4 regions of the Desulfobaculum senezii genome follow, and region 2 is predicted to be linked to each of the others. Evidence: predicted binding sites of a transcription regulator. Region 2 holds the regulator's gene; each other region holds the start of a gene.
What was found. Region 2 encodes sigma-54, which starts transcription at its own class of promoters, with help from an activator protein. Its sites were predicted from a motif close to CTGGCACGGNNNNTGCTT; they were not measured.

Region 1 (3,639 bases), on a different contig from region 2:
ACCTGCGCAAAGCTGCCGTAGATGGCGTTGTAGTTGGTGGAGGTGGCTTGGTACTGGATGTAGGCCATTTGCACCAACTGCCACAGGCTGCCAGCGATGACCGCGCCGCCGAGGGCGGCGGGAAAGCGCACCCGCGTGTTGGGGATAAAGACATAAATAAAAATAAGCGCCAGCCACGTGGTGAAATAAGGCAGCAGCTTGAGCAGGGCGATGTACAGCGTGCTGAAGACCGAAACGCTCAGAATCTGTTGCACCACGTGCGTACTCTGGAGCGACGCCGTGGAGCTGATGGCGACGATGATGAGCAGTGGGCAGACCATGGTCACGGCCAGATAGTCCGAGAACTTGCGCCACAGGCTGCGCTGGCTCTTGACGCCAAAAATGGAATTAAAACTGGCCTCAATGTTCCCCAGCAGCGAGATAACCGTCATGAAGAGCAGTGTCACGCCGGCTACGCCCAGCGTGCTGACGTTGGTGTTGTTAATGTAGCCGATGATGGTTTCCACCACCTCGGGGTTGCCTGTGGTGGCCTGCATGAGCAGGGTGCGGATGAAGGTAGAGTTCTGGAACCCAAAGCCCTTGGAAATGGAGAACGCCACGGCCAAAAGCGGCACCATGGAGAGGACGGTGGTATAGGCCAGCGCCGAGGCGCGCAGCAGGCACTGGTCGGCCACAAAGCCCCGGCCGATCATATACAGCCAGCGCATCAGGCGCGCCAGCTGCTTTTCGGCAAAGGAGCTGGTTTCATCAAGTGGGTCGTGAACGCGGGGGAGGCGGAACACGGCGTCCTCCAGTGGTGGCGCGGATGCGGGCATCCGCTGGGTGAGCGTTTGGCGGGCACGAAGGGCGCTGTGGCGGCTTCGTGCCCGTGTTTGGTTTTCGTCAAACTGGCGCGGGGTGGGCGCGCGCCATAGGGGGCTAGGCGATGCCGGTTTCCTCGGCCACACCGGCCATAGCGGTGATGGACAGGGTCAAAAACGCGCCAAGGTCCATGCCCAGCTTGTCACACTCGTGGATGCGCTCGCGGTTGACGCTGGCGGCGAAGGATTTGTCCTTCATTTTCTTTTTCAGGCTTTTGGCCTTCATGCCGTCCATGCGGGTGGGGCGCACAAGGGCGGCGGCGGAGATGAGGCCGGTGACGGTCTCTGCCGCGCGCAGGGCGTAGTCGAAAGTGCTCTCGGCGGCAACGCCGGTGCATTCTTCATTGTGGGCAATGATGGCGTGCAGGGCGTCTTCTGGCATTTTCCCGTCCAGCATATCTTTGGCCATGGCGCCGTGTTGTTCGGGGGTGTCTTTGGTCATGGGGTAGTCAAGGTCGTGCAGCAGGCCGGTGATGCCCCACAGCTCGGCGTCCGCCTCAAACTGCGGCGCAAGGGCGCGCATGATGGCTTCGGTCTGCTTGGCGTGATTGATCAGGTGCGGTTCGGGATTTTGCGTGGTAATAAGGGCCAGCGCTTCGTCTCGTGTCATCATTGGTATCTCCTCAAAAAGATAATGTATGCGGCAAGCCTACAGGAAAGACGCCAAAAAGGGCAAATGCTTCGCTGGAATTGCGGTGTTTCAGTATCTAGGCATGCTTATTGCTTAATACCCTGCTGAGAGGGGGAATCGTCGGTTTTTCGACGTCGTCATTCCCGTTAGGAGAGCGTGTACATGAATAGATTAAGTAGCATAACCAAACAGATTGCGGCGCTTCAGAAGATATCGCAGTTCCGCGGCGGGCAGGGCCTGCCGCTAGGGGATGCGGCCTTTGGCAGTATGTTGCAGAGCATTCTTACCGGCGGCCCGGGAACATACACGGGCGTTGAAGGCCAGCTGATGCTGGGCCGGGAATTCATAAACGGTATGACCGGTGAGGGCGGGGCGCATCAGGCCAGCGAATTCGCAGGGCTGACGGACGCCTCCATGCTCATCGACACGTTGTCGGACTCTGGCGGCGACGCGCGGAGCGGCGGCGAGGGAACCTTCCCCGGCGCGCTGGGCGGCGCCAATGCGTTGGCAACCATGCTGGAGACCCTGCGTAACGTCCACCACAGACAACGCGCCGAGGCCATGACCACGGCGCAACACCACGGCGCTGCGGGCGATTCCTTTGCCACAGTCAGCGCCAAGACCGACGCCGGCGCCCAGCCAGGCAGTGCGGCCGTGCAGGCCGCCAAGGCCGGGACCACAGCTGACGCCGACGCTGCGGCAGGCGCTGTAATGGCGCAGGCCGCAGGCCACACGTCCGCTGAATCGCCCTCACGGCAGGCGGCAACGCAGGCTATGGAAAATAAGGCCTATGGCAGTCGCGAGGCCGCGCGCCTTGCAGGCTTGCTGGCGGCGCGTTTTGAATCCAATGGCGACCCCGGCGTGATCGGGTATGACCGGGTGGGCGGCACGTCCTACGGCATGTATCAGATTTCATCGCGCGCGGGGACCTTTGACGGTTTTCTGACATACCTTGACCGCCACGCGCCCAAGTGGGCCGAGGCCCTGCGCGGTGCGGGCAAAGCCAACACTGGTTCCACCACGGGAGCCGTTCCCGCCGCGTGGAAGGATATTGCGCAGGCGGAGCCGGAGCGCTTTGCCGATGTGCAGCACGAGTTCATCCGCGAGACGCACTTCCTGCCGGCGGCGCGTAAGGTGGCCGAGCTGACAGGGCTGGACCTTGAAGGCGAGGGCGGCGTGCTGGCGCAGGTGCTGTGGAGCACCGCCGTACAGCACGGGGCATCCGGCTCGGCGCGCATCTTTGCCAGCGCCGTGGATGCTGTGAACAGAAATGGCGCCGATGACTTTGGCAAGTCGCTTATTCAGGAAGTGTACGCCCACCGCAGCGGCCAGTTTGGCTCCTCCACGGAGCGGGTCCGCAGTGCGGTGCACAGCCGCTTTGCCAGCGAGATGGAGCTTGCGCTGTCGCTGTTTGACGGCGGGGATACGACCCTGTCCGGCATGCTTGCCTAGAAGGGCGGAGACCGGCGGCGTTTTGGCCGTGTAACGCGGTCATCCTGTGGGCGCGGACTGTCCGCGTGCCTTGCGCCGCGTTCTGTTAGAATCGTCTGCAAGACAACGGGCCAGCTTGGCCGGAAAAAATACGCGGCGCGTCAGCTTTATGGCGCGCTTGTGGCGGCGGGCCACGCTTTTCAACCCCGGATGCGGCAACGCGTCCGGGGTTGGTGCATGTGGGGCTGTGGCGGACGCCGCGCGCCATAGGGCAGGGGAAGGTTCCCGGCCGTGCGGCGGCGGAGCGGCAGAGGGCACTGTCTGGGCGCACTGTTCGGGCGTAAGAGCTGGGCGCGATAGCTGGGCGCGGCACCTTGGACGACCCGTGCGGGGTTAGGCTCCATCGTGCAAGAGAGCGTGGAGGGTTTCGTCAATCTGCTCCTGCGCGCCGTTGACGCAGGCGGGTAGGTCATCCGGGGTAAGGCGCAGGGCGTCCCACGCTTCGCTAGAGAGCGGCGGCACAAGGCGCTCTGTGGTGTGGCCGTGGAACAGCGCGCAGGAGAGAATATCCGCAAGGTGGATAACGGCGGAGGCCTCGGGCTTGGAGGCGCGCGCCGGGTCGTGGTGGTAAAGCACGGCGTTGACAAGGCTAAAGGGCAGGTTCCACTTGCGCAGCAGCATGCCGCCAAGGGTGGCGTGGTCAACGCCAAGGGCCTC
Region 2 (3,639 bases):
CAAAAAGCGCAGGTCAAAGACAAGGTCCGCGTCCGTTGGCACCCCGTGCTTAAAGCCAAAGGTCACCAAATACACGTGCAGGCCATAGCATTTGTCCTGCAGGAAATTCCATTTCTCCTGCAACGTGCGGCGCAGGTCGTGGATGGAATAATCCGAGGTGTCGATGACAAGCTCGGCCAAATCGCGCACCGGGGCGAGCAGGCGGCGCTCCTCCACAAGGGCGCGGTCCAGCCCAACGCCCTGCTCCAGCGGATGCGGACGGCGGGTGGCCGCATACCTGCGGCGCAGGACATTCTCTCCCGCCTCAATGAACACCACGCGCGGCTCCACGCCGCTTTCGGCAAGGATACCCCGTGTCTGTTCCCATTTGGCAGTAAAGTCCGAGTGACGCACGTCCAGCCCAAGGGTCAATCCTCGGTGGTACACTTCTTTCTGACGGCGAAACAGGTCCACGAATTCGGGGATGACATCCGGGGGCAACCCGTCCACGGAGACGAAGCCAAGGTCCTCAAAAACCTTCAGGGCAGTGGATTTGCCCGCTCCGGAAAGACCAGAGAGGATAATGACGGGAAAATCCGGCTCGGTGGCCGCTCCCGGCACGACAGGTTCCATGCTTAGGCTCCCTTGATAAGGCGGACCAGTTCGTCCTTATCGCCAGCCTCCAAGAAGGCCGTGCGGAACTTCTCATCCTTAAGGGTACGGGAGATGTGGGCAAGGATGCGCAGGTGCATCCCGGCCACCTTTTCCGGCGCAAGCACAAGGAAGAAGATGTGGCAGGGCTTAAAATCCAGCGCATCAAAGTCAACGCCCTCGCGGCTTCTGGCGGCAACGACGACGATGTCGTCCAGCCCCTCCAGCTTGCCGTGGGGGATGGCGATGCCGTCGCCGATTCCAGTGGTGCCGAGGGATTCCCGTTCCAGCAGGACGTCCTTGGCCTGTTCAGGGTCAATGCCCTGCACATGCTGCGCAGCCCCGGCCACAAGTTCGGCCAGAACCGAAGACTTGGTTCTGGCCGAAAGTTCAGGGAATATCAAATCGCTATCGACAAAATCTCCGAGCTTCATTCGTACATCCCGGGATCAATGAGGCCGTACTCGCCGGTCTTGCGGCGGTAGATGACATTGACCCGTTCGGTTTCAGCGTTGCGGAACACGAGGAAATCATACTTGAAGGTGTCCAGCTGCATGGCGGCCTCGTCGGCCATCATGGGCTTGGGCGTGTAGGTGTCGGCCTGCACGATGACAGGGCCGGATGCGGCGTCCATGTCCTCGGCGTCGAATCCGCCAAGGGCGGCGACGTCCTCCTGGCGCACGGTATCGCGCGCGCGGCGGCGGTCCTTGTCCTTTTCACGCATCTTGCGGACCTGTGCGGACATCTTGTCCAGCACAAGGTCGATGGAGGAGTACATGTCTTCCGATTCCTCAACGGCGGACATGTTCATATTGTCCCCGGCAAGCGAGACCTCCGCGATGTGGCGAAACTTCTCCACACTCAGGTTGATCTGCAACTCGGCATTGCCGGTATCGGCGTACTTGATCAGCTTTTCAAAGCGCTTGCGGGCATACTGCTTGAGATGGTCCGAAGGCTCGAAATTCTTAAAGGTCAAGCTGATGTTCATCGACGATCCTCCTTAACTGCTGGGGTTGGATCGAATACTCACCATAGAGGAAAGTGTACTTGCATTCAGCCTGAAAATAAAGGGTGTTGTCGCCGCTCCGCCCCTCCTAAAAGACCTGCTTGCGTTTGGAGGAGGACGGTATGCCGAGGGAGCTGCGATATTTGGCAACAGTTCGCCGTGCGATGTTGACCTGAAGCCGCCCTTTGAGGATCTCGGCGATTTTCTCGTCCGAAAGAGGCTTTTTGGTATCTTCCTTTCCGATGAGTTCCTTGATGTGTGCCTTCACGCTCTCGGAGCCGACCTGCGATCCGTCGTCCATACCGAGGGCGCTGTTGAAGAAAAATTTCAGCTCGAACACGCCATGGGGCGTGGACACATACTTGCTGGTGGTAATGCGGCTGATGGTGGATTCGTGCATCTCGATGTCATCGGCCACATCCTTGAGGATAAGGGGCTTCAGACGGGTCACGCCATGCTCAAAGAACCCACGCTGGAAGCGCACAAGACTCTCCATAACCTTATAGAGGGTCCGCTGGCGCTGGTACAGGCTTTTCATCAGCCACTGGGCGGAACGCAGGCGCTCGTGCAGGTATTCCTTCTCCGGCGCGCCGCGCCCATCCTTCACGGAATCAAGATAGAAATCATTGACCGTCAGCTGCGGCAAACCGTCGTCATTGAGCACGATGACGAAGTCATCCTCGTACTTGTAGACGTGCACATCCGGGCTGACGTACTGCGCCTCGCCACTGCCAAAGGCAGCACCGGGCATGGGGTCGAGGGTTTGCAGAAAGTCGAGGTATTCCTTGAGGCCTTCAAGGGTGAGGCGGAACTTGCGCGCCAGCGGCTTGTAGCGGCGCTTTTCAAGGTCCTCCAGGTGGTCGCTGACGAGGGAGTGCAGGATGGGGTCGTCGTAGCCGTTGACCTCCAGCTGCACAAGCAGACACTCGCGCGGGTCGCGGGCGGCAACGCCCACGGGGTCCATGCGCTGGACGCGGTGCAGCGTTTCCTCCACGGCGTCCACGGAGCACTTGGCTTCCTCGGCGATTTCCTCAACGGTGCTTTGCAGGTAGCCCTGCGAGCCAAGGTTGCCAAGGATGACCTCTGCGATGTTCACCTGCTCCGGCGTCATGTCCGAGAGGCGGATCTGCCATTCCAGATGCCCTTCCAGCGATGGCTTGGACGAAAGGCGGGCCTCAAAGGACAAGCCCTCCTCCGGGATTTCCGCTTCACGCGCCGAGGACTGCCGCCCCGTGGAAGAGAACTCCCCGAGGTAGTTTTCCCAATCCGCGCCCTGCATCGCGTCCTGATCGCCAACGCCATCGGCCATGGCTTCGCCGTTATCTACGGCTTCTGCCGACCGGGCGTCCTGCTCGGCCTCGGCCTTCTCCTGCGACGGCTCGACGGCGGCCTCCTCCAGAAGGGGATTCTCGAGGAGTTCCTGCTGGACCATGTCCACCAACTCCACGCGGGAGAGCTGCAGCAGCTTGATGGCCTGCTGCAACTGCGGTGTCATGACCAGTTGCTGAGAGAGCTTGAGTTGTTGTCGTAGTTCAAGTGCCATGTTGGCTTATGTCTTCTTGCGAAATGTTGGCGTTGCAGATTCCGTATCAGGCTGCCCCGTCAAAGGGGGCGGAAGTGCGACAGTGCCTACGGCATCTAAAAAAAATGGTGCTTGTGCGGACTTCGTTACCGACCGCACAAGCACCATGCCACATTCACAACAAGCTTGCAACCAAGACTGGCAAGGTTCTTGAATATAGGGATTTATATAGAATTTCCGGAAGGTTACAGGCAGAACGTCTCGCCAAGGTAGACCCGGCGAGCCTTAGGATCGGCACAAATTTCTTCCGGAGTGCCGCTCAGGATGATGCGGCCTTCGTAGACAAGGTAGGCCCTGTCGCAAATACGCAGGGTTTCGCGGACGTTATGGTCGGAAATGAGCACGCCAATGCCCTTCTCTTTCAGCCCGCGTACAATTCCTTGTATGTCATCCACGGCGATGGGGTCAATCCCCGCAAAAG
Region 3 (3,639 bases), 280 kb from region 2:
GGCATCTGCGTGGGCTGCCAAATTATGCTCGACTCGTCGGAGGAGAACAACACCACCACCCTCGGCATCATCCCCGGCATTTGCCGCCGCTTTGACGGCGACATGACCGAAGAGGACGGCACCCCCGTGCGCATCCCGCATATGGGCTGGAACGCCGTCACGCCGAAGAATCCCGACGAGCGCCTGTTCCGGGGCATTGAGCCGGGTGCGGAGTTCTACTACGTGCACAGCTACTACCCGGACGCGGACGCACAGTATGTTCTGGCCACCACCACCTACGGGCACGAATTCTGCGCCATGCACGGGCGCGAAGGCCTGTGGGCCGTGCAGTTCCATCCCGAAAAGAGCGGCAGGCCTGGCCTCGCCCTGCTCAAGAATTTCCACGACTACTGCCTGGAGGTCAAAAATGCTGAGTAAGCGCATCATCCCGTGCCTTGATGTCCGCGACGGCAGGCTGACCAAGGGCATCAAGTTCAAGGACAACATCGACATCGGCGACCCGGTGGACACCGCGCGCACCTACTATGAGGAAGGCGCGGACGAGCTGGTCTTCTACGACATCACCGCCTCGCACGAGCGCCGCGGCATTATGCTCAAGGTTGTGGAAGCCGTGGCGCAGGAAATCTTCATCCCCTTCTCCGTTGGCGGCGGCATCTCCACCGTCAGCGATATGCGCGACGTGCTCCTTGCCGGTGCGGAGAAGATTTCCGTCAACTCCGCCGCCGTAAAGAACCCGGACATCATCTCCGAAGGCGCGGCGGCTTTTGGCTCGCAGTGCATCGTGGTGGGCATGGACGTCCTGCGCGTTCCCGTGTCCGAGTCGATTCCCTCTGGCTATGAAATTGTCATCCACGGTGGCCGCAAGCACATGGGCATGGACGCCATCGCATGGGCGAAGCGCGCCGAGGCCCTTGGCGCAGGCGAACTCTGCGTCAACTCCATCGACGCGGACGGCACCAAGGACGGCTACGAGCTGAACCTGACCCGCACCATCGCCGACGCCGTGCACATCCCGGTCATCGCCTCCGGCGGTGCTGGCACGCCCGAACATATGGCCGACGCCATCACCGAAGGCCACGCCTCCGCGGCGCTCATCGCCTCCATTGTCCACTACGGCGAATACTCCATCCGCCAGTGCAAGGACGTGATGCAGCAGCGCGGCGTCAAAGTCCGTAGCGTCTGGTAAACGCCCACCCTGCCCCTTTCCGGCACTTCCAGCCCCCGTGCACCCGCGCGGGGGCTTTTTCGTCTGGGCGCATATTGCGCCCTGCCCCGCACAGAAACAGGCGAAACATGCGCCTTTTCAAAACCGGGTAAAATCATAACCACTTGTCTTCCTTGACTTTCCACATCCGGCACAGCCTTTGCTCACTTCAAAGCAACAGAGCAACACACAAAACAGGAGGTCTTTCCTCATGAAGTATGCAATCAGCAGTACCGGCCCGGAACTCACCAGCGCACTGGACCCGCGCTTTGGCCGCGCCCCGGTCTTTCTCATCCACGACACGGAAACCGGCCAGACCGCAGCCATTGACAACACCGCCGCCACACAGCCGCAGGGCGCAGGCATTCAGGCCGCGCAGACCGTTGTGGACGCTGGCGTACAGGCCGTTATCACCGGCCGCGTTGGCCCCAAGGCCGAAGCCGCGCTGACGCAGGCGGGCCTGCGCATCATCACGGTGAACGCCGCCACATGCAGCGACGCCCTCGCTCAGGCCGAATCCGGCCAGACCGCACCCAGCACGCCCCAGCCCGGACAGGGCCGCGGTCAAGGCATGGGCCAAGGCGGCGGACGCGGCGCAGGGTGCGGCATGGGTAGGGGCATGGGCGGCGGCCGAGGTGGCCGTGGCGGTTGTGGCCGCGGCATGGGCGGTGGCGGCGGACGCGGCATGGGTGGCGGCAGACGCTAACCCACAGCCCGCGAATCCACTGGCCCCGTGCCATAAAAAAAGACCGCCCACGGCGAGGCCGGGGACGGTCTATCGTATCATGCGCGCCGCAGCCGCCCGGCAGGGCAGCCCGGCGCGCACAGGCGCGGCCGGTGTCAATGCCACAAGCCGCGCCGTCTTGGCTTTTTCGCGCCGTTAGTCCACGAGGAAATATGCCTCGGGCTTGGCATTGCAGACAGGACACTTCTCCGTGGGCTTGCCTTCGTGCACGTGGCCGCACACGCTACAGACGTAGTATTCCGTGGCGGGCAGACCTTCGGGGTCATTCAGCGCCTTTTCGTACAGGCAGGCGTGCACTTCCTCAACGGCGTTGGCAAAGCCAAAGTACCGCTCTGCCGCGCGCTCGCCCTCGGCCTTGGCGTCCTCAATCATGGCCGGGTACATTTCCTTGAATTCATGCGTCTCGCCAGCGATGGCGGTCATCAGGTTCTCCTTGGTGGAACCGACGCCCTTGAGCAGACGCAGGTGCGCATGCGCGTGCACCGTCTCCGCAGCGGCGGCTGCGCGGAACAACTTGGCAACCTGCGCCAGCCCTTCCTTATCGGCCTTCTCGGCAAAGGCAAGGTACTTGCGGTTGGCCTGAGACTCACCGGCAAACGCCGCTTCCAAATTCGCTGTGGTCTTACTCATTTCACGTCTCCTTACGAGAGCTTTTTTGGGGATGGCAAACCGCTTGTGGTTTGCCGTTTTTCCTCAATCTGATGTAGCCTATTCGGTGATACATCAAAATTCATCCGTTGTCCGTCCACGCCCCGCACCAAGGAGGAGCCATGGACTGGTACCGCATAACGCTCAGCATGCAGGATGTCGCGGCCGGAGAAACCGCCCGGCTTCAGGACAAGTTCATCCACGCCGTGAATCAAAACACGGCAGCGGCCGATATGCAAATGTATGCCCTCAACGAGGACGACCGCCCGTACAGCGTCTTTTACTTTTCGCCCGGCTGCGGGGAAATTATCCTCAAGCAGTTTCTCGACTACCAGCCCGCCGCCTGCGGACAGCCAAACATTGACGACCTGATGCTCCTTGTCGGGCAGGGGCGCGCGGCGACGTAATACGCTGCGATGACACATCCACCGGCGACTGCGCGCCATTTCGTCATGCGCCCCGTACTGCGGCGCTAATGCCCCCGGCGCTTTTGCCGCCGCTTCTCCTGCCGCTCGGCAAAACGACGCTCCCGCAGGGCGTCGCGACGTTCCCGCGCTGCTTTCCTGCGCATCTGTTTGTCATCCAGATACTGCTCCTTGGCGGCATCACGCGCCTTGCTCACGCCGTGGGCGGCCTTGCGCTCGCGCGCTATCTCGCGGTGCTGGCGCTTTGGGTTCGCCGCCCGGCGCGTCCGCTCCTGCGCCGCAAATGGGCGCGAAAAAGCCAGCCGCTGGTACTGCGAACCAGTGGCAAAGGCGGCTATCTCCGGCCCGGTCGGCTCCGCGCCAAACACACGGCGCGCCACGCGGAAGGTGTCCTGATGCCGTATCTCCGCGTACCCGACCCAAAAGCCGTCTTCAAAAACAATGCAAAAGCTCGTGCGGTAGAACTCCATGCGGTTACCCCTTTGAATGGAATGCACATCCGGAAACGGACAACCCAAGGGGGGAAGGTTACTGACACGCAGGACACGTGCGCCCGGACTACCAACCGGACCGTGTTTTCTTTCCGGACAACGTCAACGTCAAAGCGAGCCACGGCG
Region 4 (3,639 bases), on a different contig from region 2:
CCAAAGGGGATGTTCATCTTGCGCAGCACGCCTACGGCCAGTTCAAGGTCATGCAGGCCAAAGGGCGTGGGTTCGGTGACCAGCACGGCAAGGTCGCTGCTGCCAAGGGACGCAATGACCGGGCAGCTGGTTCCGGGCGGGCTGTCGATAATGCGCACGTCCGCCTCGGGCGAGTCCTTTTTGACGGCCTGAATGAGCGGCGGAGCCATGGCTTCGCCGATGCGGAGTTCACCGCCGGTGACGATGAGCCCCTTGGCGCCGGAAACCGTGGCCGGGCCTTGCCTGACGATGCCGATTTCGCGCTCGCCCTCGGTGATGGCGTTTGCTGGGCATGCAAGGTTGCACAGGCCGCATCCGTGACAGAGTTCGGGAAAGACCATGACCGAACCGCCCATCATGATGAGCGCCTTAAAGCGGCAGAGGTCCACGCATTTGCGGCACTCCTCGCCGAGGCAGGCGTCCTCGTCCACGACGGGGACGGGCACGCTCTCGGTGCGGGTTTCGGTCCAATCCGGCTTGAGGAAAAGGTGCAGGTTGGGCTCCTCCACGTCGCAATCCAGCGCCGTGACATGGGTGCCCCGCGAGGCAAGCCATGCGGCGAGGTTTGCGGAGACTGTGGTTTTGCCCGTGCCGCCCTTTCCGCTGGCAACGGCTATATTCAGCATCGTGGTATCCATTCTCCCCGGCCTACCAGTGGCCTTCCTTGTCGGCGGCGTCGGCTGCGCTCAGCTTGCCGGACTTGAAGGCGTCCAGCGCTTCCTGCACGGTGCCCGCCGCGCCAAGGTAAATGTCAATCTTGCCCTTGTTCAGTGCAGTGAAGGCCTTGGGGCCAACGTGGCCGGTGATGACGGCCTGTGCGCCCGTGCGGGCCACATTCTGCGCGGCCTGAATGCCCGCGCCCTGCGCCAGGGTAAGGTTCTGCGTGTTGTCTGCGTAGTCGATGTCGCCGCTTTCGGTATCCACAAGGACGAATCCGGCGGCGCGGCCGAAGCGGGGGTCGATGGAGCTGTCCAGAGTCTGGCCCTGACTGGTGATGGCGATTTTCATCTATGCGCCTCCCTTTTTCGGAGTATTTCCCGTGCCTCGTCCGTGACCCATGCCGTGCCCCTGTCCGCAGCCCTGACGGCGTTCGCGGCAACCGGGAGCGATAAGGTCGCTCTCCATGCGGCCTCTGCCGCAGCGTCTGCCGCCGCATCCGGGCATGGCGAGATGTTCGAGACTATCGTCCAGCACGGCGCTGAGCACGTCTTCAATGGTGCCCCGCACCCATGGGCGAACGTCCAGCCCGGCCTGAAGCAGCATCCGGCGCGTACAGCCGGTGACGCCACCACAGACGAGGGAGTCCACCTTATAGGAGGTGAGGGCGCTTACAAGGCGCGCGGTATCGTTCTGGGCGATGTCGAAGCCCCCGGCGGGGGTCGCCGTGCCGTCCTCTACGCGGTAGAGGCGGAAGCTCGTTGTGTTTTCGAGCAGAGAGGCCAGCCGGTCTTCGAAGCATGCCAAACAGAGGTTCATGCGTGGTCCTCGGCAACGGGATTGTGGGCGTGGCGAAATGCCATGGCCCGTGTTCGGGAGGAGATGAGCATAGATGGTGCCAAAATGTGCTTTTGGTTGAAAAGTGTTGAAATTCAGCATGTTGCGCTATGTGCGCTGTGCCCCGTAATCGTAAAACAGGCGAAAAAAAAGCCCGCGCTATGGCGGGCAGGGCTTAAAATTCGCCCATATCCTGACAGCGGCGTATCATGCGCCGGAGTGTGTCCTTGGAGATTTCCAGCTCGCGGCAGGTCTTCATACGTTTGCCGCCGTTACGGGCCAGCGCGCGGGCCACGGCGCGGCATTTGATGCGCTCCAGCGACATGGGCTGGTCGTCACCGGCTGCGATGGGCGCGGCGTCCTCTTCGGGCTGGAGGTGCTCGGGCAGGTGCTCCACCTGCACAAAGCCGGAGGGGCAGAGGATGAACGCGAATTCAAGGACGTTTTCCAGCTCGCGAACGTTGCCGGGGAAGGGGTGGCGCATGAGGATGGACAGCACGTCCTCGGACACGCCTTCCACGTCCTTGCCCTGCAGGGCGTTGAGCTTGCGCACAAAGTAGTCCACCAGCAGGGGGATGTCCTCGCGGCGTTCGCGCAGGGCGGGCAGGTGCATCTGCGCGACGTTCAGGCGGTAATAGAGGTCTTGGCGGAAGGTGCCTTCATCCACGAGGGCCTGCAGGTCGCGGTTGGTGGCGGCGATGACGCGGACATCGGCCTTCACGGGCGTTTCGGACCCCAGCGGCTCAAAGACTTTTTCCTGCAAAACGCGCAGGAGCTTCACTTGCAGGTTCTGCGGCATATCGCCGATTTCGTCGAGGAACAGCGTGCCGCCGCGCGCGGTTTGAAAGCGTCCGGCCTTGTCGCGTTTGGCGTCGGTGAAGGCTCCGGCCTTGTAGCCAAACAGCTCCGACTCCAGCAGGGTGTCCGGCAGTGCGCCGCAGTTGACGGCGACAAAGGGCCCGCCCTTGCGGCTGCTGAGGTTGTGGATGGCGCGGGCGAACAGCTCCTTGCCGGTGCCGGACTCGCCAAGCAGCAGCACCGTGGCCTGACTTTTGGCGATGTGCGGCAATATGCGGAAGGTGCGCGACAGGGCCTCGGATTTGCCCACGATGTCCTCAAAGGTGTAGGACTCCTGCATTTCCTTGCGGATGAGGTGGATGTCCGTGAGGTCGCGGAAGGTCTCCACGCCGCCTACGACGTTGCCGTCGCAGTCGTACAGGGGCGAGGCGGAGATGGAGATGGGCACCTTCTCCCCGTCCGGGCGGACGATGAAGATGGACTTGTTGGAGATGGAGCCAGTTTCGCGCAGGCAGGTGCGCAGGGCGCAGTCGCCGTCGCAGATGCTGGAGTGGAAGACCTCCCAGCATTTTTGGCCGATGGCTTCCTCCGCGGGCACGCCCGTGATGCGCGAGGCCGCCTGATTAAAGGACGTAATGGTCCAGTCCAAGTCCACGGTGAACACACCGTCGGCAATGGAATTGAGGATGGCTTCTCCGGGGAGATTGTCCGGGAACGGCATTGGCTCCTGTCTCCTTACGTAGCCCGCTTGCCCACAGGGGGGAGAAGCGGACAAGGAGCATGCGCCGCGCGGCGCATGCTCCTTGATGATGTCGTCTTTGGCGCGGCGTTGTGCGCGGGGGACGGCGCAGCGGTGCTGGCCGTGCGGCGCGCTATTCGGCCTGCTTCTTTTCCTTCACCTTCTGGCGCAGCCATGCGTACCAGCCGTCGAGGCCTTCGCAGGTCTTGCAGGAGACGGGGTAGATGCTGATGTCCTTGTTCAGGCCGGTGGCGAAGCGGCGGGCCTTTTCCATGTCAAAGTCCACGTAGGGCAGCAGGTCGATCTTGTTCAGGACCATGACGGCGGATTCGGCAAAGAGCAGTGGGTACTTCTCCGGCTTGTCGTCGCCTTCGGTCACGGACAGCAGGGCGACCTTGAAGTCTTCGCCCACTTCAAATTCGGCAGGGCACACAAGGTTGCCCACGTTTTCCACGAACAGGATGTCCAGTCCCTCAAGGTCGATGGACTCAAGGGCTTCCAGAATCATGGAGCCGTCGAGGTGGCATGCGCCGTCGGTATTAATCTGCACGGCCTGCGCGCCAGTGGCG

Region 1: the regulator sigma-54 is predicted to act here: its motif matches at 1,569-1,586, upstream of ACYQ2T_RS11980 (VgrG-related protein).
Region 3: the regulator sigma-54 is predicted to act here: its motif matches at 1,353-1,370, upstream of ACYQ2T_RS06610 (NifB/NifX family molybdenum-iron cluster-binding protein).
Region 4: the regulator sigma-54 is predicted to act here: its motif matches at 1,581-1,598, upstream of ACYQ2T_RS16150 (NifB/NifX family molybdenum-iron cluster-binding protein).

Annotation. Positions count from the first base shown of each region.
Region 1 covers NZ_BAAHYU010000003.1:652,402-656,040, forward strand. Annotated here, with positions in the region: gene ACYQ2T_RS11970 (YhjD/YihY/BrkB family envelope integrity protein) at 1-782, opposite strand, end outside; gene ACYQ2T_RS11975 (HDIG domain-containing metalloprotein) at 919-1,473, opposite strand; gene ACYQ2T_RS11980 (VgrG-related protein) at 1,654-2,943, shown strand; gene ACYQ2T_RS11985 (HDOD domain-containing protein) at 3,316-3,639, opposite strand, start outside.
Region 2 covers NZ_BAAHYU010000002.1:1,565,574-1,569,212, reverse strand. Annotated here, with positions in the region: gene rapZ (RNase adapter RapZ) at 1-612, opposite strand, end outside; gene ACYQ2T_RS07800 (PTS sugar transporter subunit IIA) at 615-1,064, opposite strand; gene hpf (ribosome hibernation-promoting factor, HPF/YfiA family) at 1,061-1,618, opposite strand; gene rpoN (RNA polymerase factor sigma-54) at 1,725-3,179, opposite strand; gene lptB (LPS export ABC transporter ATP-binding protein) at 3,404-3,639, opposite strand, start outside.
Region 3 covers NZ_BAAHYU010000002.1:1,290,082-1,293,720, reverse strand. Annotated here, with positions in the region: gene hisH (imidazole glycerol phosphate synthase subunit HisH) at 1-417, shown strand, start outside; gene hisF (imidazole glycerol phosphate synthase subunit HisF) at 407-1,186, shown strand; gene ACYQ2T_RS06610 (NifB/NifX family molybdenum-iron cluster-binding protein) at 1,416-1,910, shown strand; gene ACYQ2T_RS06605 (rubrerythrin family protein) at 2,085-2,579, opposite strand; gene ACYQ2T_RS06600 (hypothetical protein) at 2,720-3,004, shown strand; gene ACYQ2T_RS06595 (YjdF family protein) at 3,070-3,492, opposite strand.
Region 4 covers NZ_BAAHYU010000004.1:267,620-271,258, reverse strand. Annotated here, with positions in the region: gene ACYQ2T_RS16160 (ATP-binding protein) at 1-662, opposite strand, end outside; gene ACYQ2T_RS16155 (NifB/NifX family molybdenum-iron cluster-binding protein) at 688-1,047, opposite strand; gene ACYQ2T_RS16150 (NifB/NifX family molybdenum-iron cluster-binding protein) at 1,048-1,515, opposite strand; gene ACYQ2T_RS16145 (sigma-54 interaction domain-containing protein) at 1,709-3,052, opposite strand; gene hypB (hydrogenase nickel incorporation protein HypB) at 3,204-3,639, opposite strand, start outside.